2 linked regions of the Pseudoxanthobacter soli DSM 19599 genome follow. The protein of the gene in region 1 interacts with the protein of each later gene in a pairwise test. Links are inferred from orthologs where the notes say so. Each region holds a gene or a part of one and is shown on either strand. Other genes may lie near its edges. The genes, in order: BUF17_RS05740 and def.

Region 1 (3,289 bases):
CGCCGATGCCCTGCAGCATCGCCCGCCACAGCAGGATGCCGCGCGGCAGCCTGTCGAGGCCCACGAGGATGGTGGAGCCGGTCGTCGTCAGCCCCGACATCGATTCGAACACGGCCTCGGCGAAGGTGATCCTCACCTCGGAGAAATAGAACGGCAGCGCGCAGACGATGGCCGTCACCACCCACAGCACCGTCGTCATCAGGAAGCCGAACCGCACGGTGAAACGGGGCATCGGGTGGCGGGTGGCGACGATGCCGAGGATCGAAAGGCCTGCGACCACGGCCGCCGAGGCCACGAACACCTGCCAGTCCAAATGCCGGTCATAGAGATCGACGGCCGCCGGGATCAGCATCGCCGCCGCCATCACCAGGGTGAAGAAGCACGTGATGTAGAGCGTCGGGCGGAGATATTGGACGGCCTGCATGGGGATCCGTTCGGCGGCGGTACGCTCGGGCGGGCGGCGGCGCGCCGGGCCGCCGCTTCCTGCCTCTTTCTTCGGGGATCGCACGGCGCTTCGCAAGAGAGCCGGCGGTGCGCCGGGTGGTCCGGGCGGGCTTCCGCGGCCGCCGTTCCCATGAAAACCGCGGCGGACCGCCTTCAACCGCGTCCGCACGGTTGACGAGGCCACGCATTTCGGTCAGAGAACCTGCGTCGCCCGCAGGATGCGCATGGTCATGGTCCGTCAGGACAGCTTCGACATCGCCCGCCTTTTCGCCCGTGCCCCCCGGCACGGCCGCGACATGGCGCGTGCGCGCATCTCCGTGGTTCGCCCGATCGCCGCGACGCGCGGCGCCGCTCTCAAAACGTCCGGCACCAAAACGCTCAAGACGACGACGGCTTGATGCCTCCCCGCGCTCCGACCGGCTCTCCCCCGGGGCACGAGGGGGGAGGATGGTCGCTCGCGGCGTCTGGACGACGCGGGATGCGGCCGGCGGGAGAGGGATTTCAAGGAGACTGATCCAATGGGCTATTCGGTTGCAGTCGTCGGCGCCACCGGCAATGTGGGCCGCGAGATGCTGGACATCCTGGAAGAGCGCGGCTTCCCGGCCGACGAGGTGATCGCGGTCGCCTCGCGCCGCAGCCAGGGCACCGAGGTTTCGTTCGGCGACCGCACGCTCAAGGTGAAGGCGATCGAGAACGTCGACTTCTCCAAGGTCGACATCTGCCTGATGTCGGCAGGCGGCGCGGTGTCCAAGGAATGGTCGCCGAAGATCGCCGCGGCCGGCGCCGTCGTGATCGATAATTCCTCGACCTGGCGCATGGACCCCGACGTCCCGCTGATCGTGCCGGAGGTCAACGCGGACGCCATCGTCGGCTTCCGCAAGAAGGGCATCATCGCCAACCCGAACTGCTCGACCGCCCAGCTCGTGGTCGCGCTGAAGCCGATCCACGACCGGGCGCGCATCCGCCGCGTGGTGGTGTCGACCTACCAGTCGGTCTCCGGCGCCGGCAAGGAGGCGATGGACGAGCTGTTCGAGCAGACCCGGGCGGTGTTCGTCTCCGACCCGGTGGAGACCAAGAAGTTCCCGAAGCGGATCGCCTTCAACGTGATCCCGCACATCGATGTCTTCATGGACGACGGCTTCACCAAGGAAGAGTGGAAGATGACCGTCGAGACCAAGAAGATCCTCGATCCGAAGATCAAGCTCACGGCCACCTGCGTCCGCGTGCCGGTGTTCGTGTCGCATTCCGAGGCGGTGTCGCTCGAGCTCGAAAGCCCGCTTTCGGCCGACGAGGCCCGCGAGATCCTGCGCGAGGCGCCGGGCTGCCTCGTCGTCGACAAGCGCGAGCCGGGCGGCTACGTCACGCCCTACGAGGCGACCGGCGAGGACGCGACCTATATCAGCCGCATCCGCGAGGACCCGACCGTCGACAACGGCCTCGCGATGTGGATCGTCTCCGACAATCTGCGCAAGGGCGCTGCGCTCAACGCCGTGCAGATCGCCGAAGTGCTGATCAACCGCAAGCTGATCGAGGCCAAGCAGCAGGCGGCGTGACAGACGCGGGCGGGCATCGCTCCGCCGCACGGGGCACGCCCCAGACGGAATGAACGGCCCGGCGCACCCACGCGCCGGGCCGTTTTTCGTTGCGGATGACCCCGCCGCTAGAGCGCTTTCCGATCTGATGGACTCATCAGATCGACAAGAAATCGCTCCAGCTTCAAAAGCTTGAGCATATCCTTTTCGTTCAGATCCTTCGATCTGAACGGGATATGCTCTAAGCGCTTTCCGATCTGATGGACTCATCAGATCGACAAGAAATCGCTCCAGCTTCAAAAGCTTGAGCATATCAGGGGATCAGCCGGTCCGCCCGCAGCCGCTCGAACAGCGCGAAGAAGGCGTCGTCCGTCGGCTGGTAATGGCTGAAGCCAAGCCGCCGGCTCTTCGACATGTCGGTGACGACCTCGATCGGCCGGCCGAGGTCGGCATCGGTGTGCCAGGGCGAGGCGAGGCGGCCAAGGTCCGGCTCGGCGAGGCCGTGGCGGGCGGCGAGGTCGCGCCAGATCGCGGCGTCGTCCTTCATCTGCTCGTCGAGCGGCCGCACGATGCCGTCGAACGGCTCGGCCTCGATGCCGAACCACTCCGCGATCCGGCCCCACATCCAGCTCCAGCGGAAGATGTCGCCGTTGACGACGTTGAACGCCTCGTTGGCGGCGGCGGGCGTCGTGGCCGCCCACAGCATGTGGCGGCCGAGCTGGCGCGCGTCCGTCATGTCGGTGAGGCCGTTCCACTGCGCCTCCACGCCGGGAAACCGGAACGGCCGGCCGGTGGCCTTGCAGATCGAGGCGTGGACCGCGAGCGTCGTGCCCATGTTCATGGCGTTGCCGACCGCCTTGCCGATCACGGTATGCGGCCGGTGGATGCTCCAGGTGAAGCCGTCGCTCGCGGCGGCCCGGAACACCTCGTCCTCCTGGGCATAATAGAAATTGTCGATGTCGAGCCGGCCCTGGTCCTCGCGGAACGGGGTCTGCGGCAGCCTGCCCTTGCCGTAGGCCTCGAACGGTCCGAGATAGTGCTTGAGGCCGGTGACGAGCGCGACGTGGCGCACCGTTCCGGCGGGCCGCAGCGCGTCGAGCAGGTTGCGCACCATCGCGGCGTTGACGCGGATGTTCTCCGCCTCCGTCGCCTGCCGCAGCCACGTCGCGATGAAGACGTGGGTCGGCGCGATGCCGGAAAGCGCGTCGCCGAGCGTCGCCGGGTCGAGCAGGTTGCCGGCGATCGCGGTCACGCCCGCCTGCGCGGCCGGCCGGCGCGCCAGGCCGTAGACCGGCCAGCCGGCTTCGGTCAGG
Region 2 (3,179 bases), 350 kb from region 1 along the record:
CCGCGCGTCGAAGGCGTCGTCGACCGCCTCCGCCGCCAGCACCGAGATCGGCTGCGGGCGCAGATGCGCGTTGATGGCGTCGCGCACGGTATCGGTGCGCCACGGCCGCGACAGGTCGATGTGCGCCACCTGGCCCTCGGCGTGGACGCCGGCATCGGTGCGGCCCGCGCCGGAAACCGTGACGGTTTCCCCGGAAAACCGCGTGATCGCCGCTTCCAGCTCGCCCTGAACCGACGCGCCGAAGCCCTGGCGCTGCCAGCCGACGAACGGGCCGCCGTCATATTCGATGGTGAGCTTGTAGCGCGGCATCGTCTTCGTTATGTTCCGCTTTAGTTCTTATTTTGGTCTAGTGAGCCGGGGAAGGATACCCGCAATGGGGCCCGTTTCCGCCGTTCGTTCTTCCTGTGGTTGGCCGGGCGGCGCGCCTTCAGGCGAGCGCGCTTCCGGCGGGCACCGGCGTGCCGCGCAGGAAAACGTCCGCGGCCATCGGCGCCTTGCCGGCGCGCTGCACCTCGACAAGGCGGACCGCGCCTTCGCCGCACGCCACCGTCAGCCCGTCGTCGAGCACGGTGCCGGGGGCGGCCGTGCCGGAAAGGGCGGTGGGGGAGACGACCGTGCGCAGCACCTTCAGCCGCTCCGGCTTGCCGCCGATGACGAGCTCGCAGAACGCGCCGGGGAACGGCGACAGGCCGCGGACATGGTCGTGCACCGCCTGGGCCGGCCGCGTCCAGTCGATCCGCGCTTCCGCCTTGTCGATCTTGGCGGCGTAGGTCACGCCCTCCGCCGGCTGGGGCTCGCTGCCGAGGCTGCCGCGGGCGAGCGCGGCGAGCGCGCGCACCATCAGGTCGGCGCCGAGCCGGGCGAGCCGGTCGTGAAGCTGGCCGGCGGTCTCGTCCGGGCCGATCGACACCCGCTCGCTCAGCGCGACGGGGCCGGTGTCGAGCCCTTCGTCCATGCGCATCACCATCACGCCGGTTTCCGCATCGCCCGCCATGACGGCGCGGTTGATCGGCGCGGCGCCGCGCCAGCGCGGCAGCAGCGAGGCGTGCAGATTCAGGCAGCCCTCGGCCGGCAAGGCGAGGATGGCGGGCGGCAGGATCAGCCCGTAGGCGACCACGACCGCCACGTCGGCCTCATGCGCCGCGAATTCGGCCTGGGCCTCTTCGGTGCGCAGGCTGCGCGGGGTGAACACGGGGATCGCGAACCCCGCGGCGAGATCGTGCACCGGCGAGCGCCGCTCGGCCATGCCCCGGCCGGCCGGCTTCGGCGCGCGGGTATAGACCGCGACGACCTCATGGCCCTGGCCGAGGATCTCGACCAGCGTCGGCACCGCGAAATCGGGCGTGCCCATGAAGACGATGCGCAGGGACGTCGAAGCCGGCATGGGCGGCGAACCTCGGGTTTGGAGAAGGGCGCGGCCTCGCGCGCCGCGGGGGCGCGGCCGGTGCCTCCGCCCGCCTCAGCGGGTGGAGAGCCGCGCCTGCTTCTGGAACTTCTTGATCACCCGGTCGCGCTTCAGCTTCGACAGGTGGTCGATGAACAGCACGCCGTTGAGGTGGTCGATCTCGTGCTGCAGGCAGGTGGCGAGCAGGCCGTCGGCCTCCAACTCGCAGTCCCGGCCCTCGCGGTCGAGGAACCGCACCCGGACGCGGGCGGGGCGCTCCACCTCCTCGTAATAATCGGGGATCGAGAGGCAGCCCTCGTTGTAGGCCGAGATCTCGTCGGAGCTCCAGACGATCTCCGGGTTGATCACGCCGAGGGGTTCCGGCGGCGTGCCGTCCTTGGCGATGTCGATGACGAGCACGCGCTTCGGCACCGCGATCTGGATCGCCGCGAGCCCGATGCCGGGCGCGGCATACATGGTTTCCAGCATGTCGTCGACGAGGGTTCTCACCGTGTCGTCGACGGTTTGCACGGGTTCGCTGCGCTGCCGGAGCCGTGCGTCCGGCAGCACGATGATGTCGCGTTTTGCCATGGCCGCAGACATAGGAAATGGCGCGGTTGCGGTCAACGAATCGTATGCGGAATCGCGGGGCCTGCCGGCCGCGCGGGGAAGGGAAGGCGGACATGACGTGGGCGGATGCGGTGCCGGTGGCGCTGGGAATCGGCGGGCGGGTGTTTTCGGGCCCCGTGGTGCTCGTCGGGGCGGTGCTGGCGCTGGGGCTGGCTTTTTTTGCCGGCTACCGGCTGGGGCGCCGCGCGGGCTTCGTCGGCGACGATGCCGGCGCGCTCGACCGGCGCCTCGCCGAGATCGGCCGCGCCCAGTCGGAAACGGCCGGGCGGCTTGCGACAATGGCCGAGATCTTCGGCAGCCGGCAGGCCGACCTCGCCCGCGCGCTGACAGAGCGGCTCGACGGGCTCGGCCACCGCATCGGCCAGTCGATGACCGAGAGCACCCGCGCCACCCACGAGAACCTGCGCCGGCTGGCCGAGCGGCTGGCGGTGATCGACCGCGCCGACCGCACCATCGGCGAGCTGACCGGCCATGTGGTGGCGCTGGAGCGCATCTTTTCCGACAAGCAGGCCCGCGGCGCGTTCGGCCAGGGGCGGATGGAGGCGATCGTGCGCGATGCCCTGCCGGAGGGCGCCTATGCCTTCCAGGCGACGCTGTCGAACGGCACGAGGCCCGACTGCGTGATCCGGCTGCCGAACGGCCAGCCCGCGCTCGCCATCGACGCCAAGTTCCCGCTGGAGGCGTGGAACCGGGTGCGCGCCGCCGAAACCGCCGAGGCGGTGAAGCTGGCCGAGGCGCAGTTCCGCCGCGACGTCGGCAAGCATGTCGACGATATCCGCGCCCGTTACCTGCTGCCCGGCGAGACCCAGGACACGGCTTTGATGTTCGTGCCCTCCGAGGCCTTGTTCGCCGACCTGCATGAGCGGTTCGGCGACGTGGTGGACCGCGCGCTTTCGGGCCGGGTGGTGGTGGTGTCGCCGTCGCTGCTGATGCTGTCGATCCAGGTGGTGCAGTCGCTCTTGCGCGACGAGCGGATGCGCGAGCAGGCACACATCGTGCAGGCCGAAGTGCGCCGCCTCATCGAGGATGTCGGCCGCCTCGCCGACCGCACCGCCGCGCTGGAACGCCATTTCGCCCAGGCCGTGCAGGACGTCGACCAGATCGCCATCTCCGCCGACAAGATCGCCCGCCGCGGCGCCCGCATCGAAAGCCTCGAACTCGGCAC

The links.
Region 2: the proteins of BUF17_RS05740 (region 1) and def interact in binary tests that used the Escherichia coli proteins (3 or more experiments, as listed by UniProt). The link is inferred for Pseudoxanthobacter soli DSM 19599 from one-to-one orthologs.

Annotation. Positions count from the first base shown.
Region 1 is NZ_FRXO01000002.1:277,386-280,674, reverse strand. Bases 4-2,979 are described here. They hold BUF17_RS05740 (aspartate-semialdehyde dehydrogenase), read left to right. Parts: upstream 4-962; coding sequence 963-1,997; downstream 1,998-2,979. Other genes in these bases: BUF17_RS05735 (SDR family oxidoreductase), read right to left, coding at 2,290-2,979; BUF17_RS22850 (hypothetical protein), read left to right, coding at 675-842; BUF17_RS05745 (TrkH family potassium uptake protein), read right to left, coding at 4-424. In the rest of the region: more of BUF17_RS05745, read right to left, coding at 1-3; more of BUF17_RS05735, read right to left, coding at 2,980-3,289.
Region 2 is NZ_FRXO01000002.1:630,929-634,107, reverse strand. Bases 218-3,083 are described here. They hold def (peptide deformylase), read right to left. Parts: upstream 1,976-3,083; coding sequence 1,460-1,975; downstream 218-1,459. Other genes in these bases: BUF17_RS07145 (DNA recombination protein RmuC), read left to right, coding at 2,068-3,083; fmt (methionyl-tRNA formyltransferase), read right to left, coding at 428-1,384; truA (tRNA pseudouridine(38-40) synthase TruA), read right to left, coding at 218-309. Also shown: more of truA, read right to left, coding at 1-217; more of BUF17_RS07145, read left to right, coding at 3,084-3,179. UniProt on the Escherichia coli protein: Removes the formyl group from the N-terminal Met of newly synthesized proteins. Requires at least a dipeptide for an efficient rate of reaction. N-terminal L-methionine is a prerequisite for activity but the enzyme has broad specificity at other positions.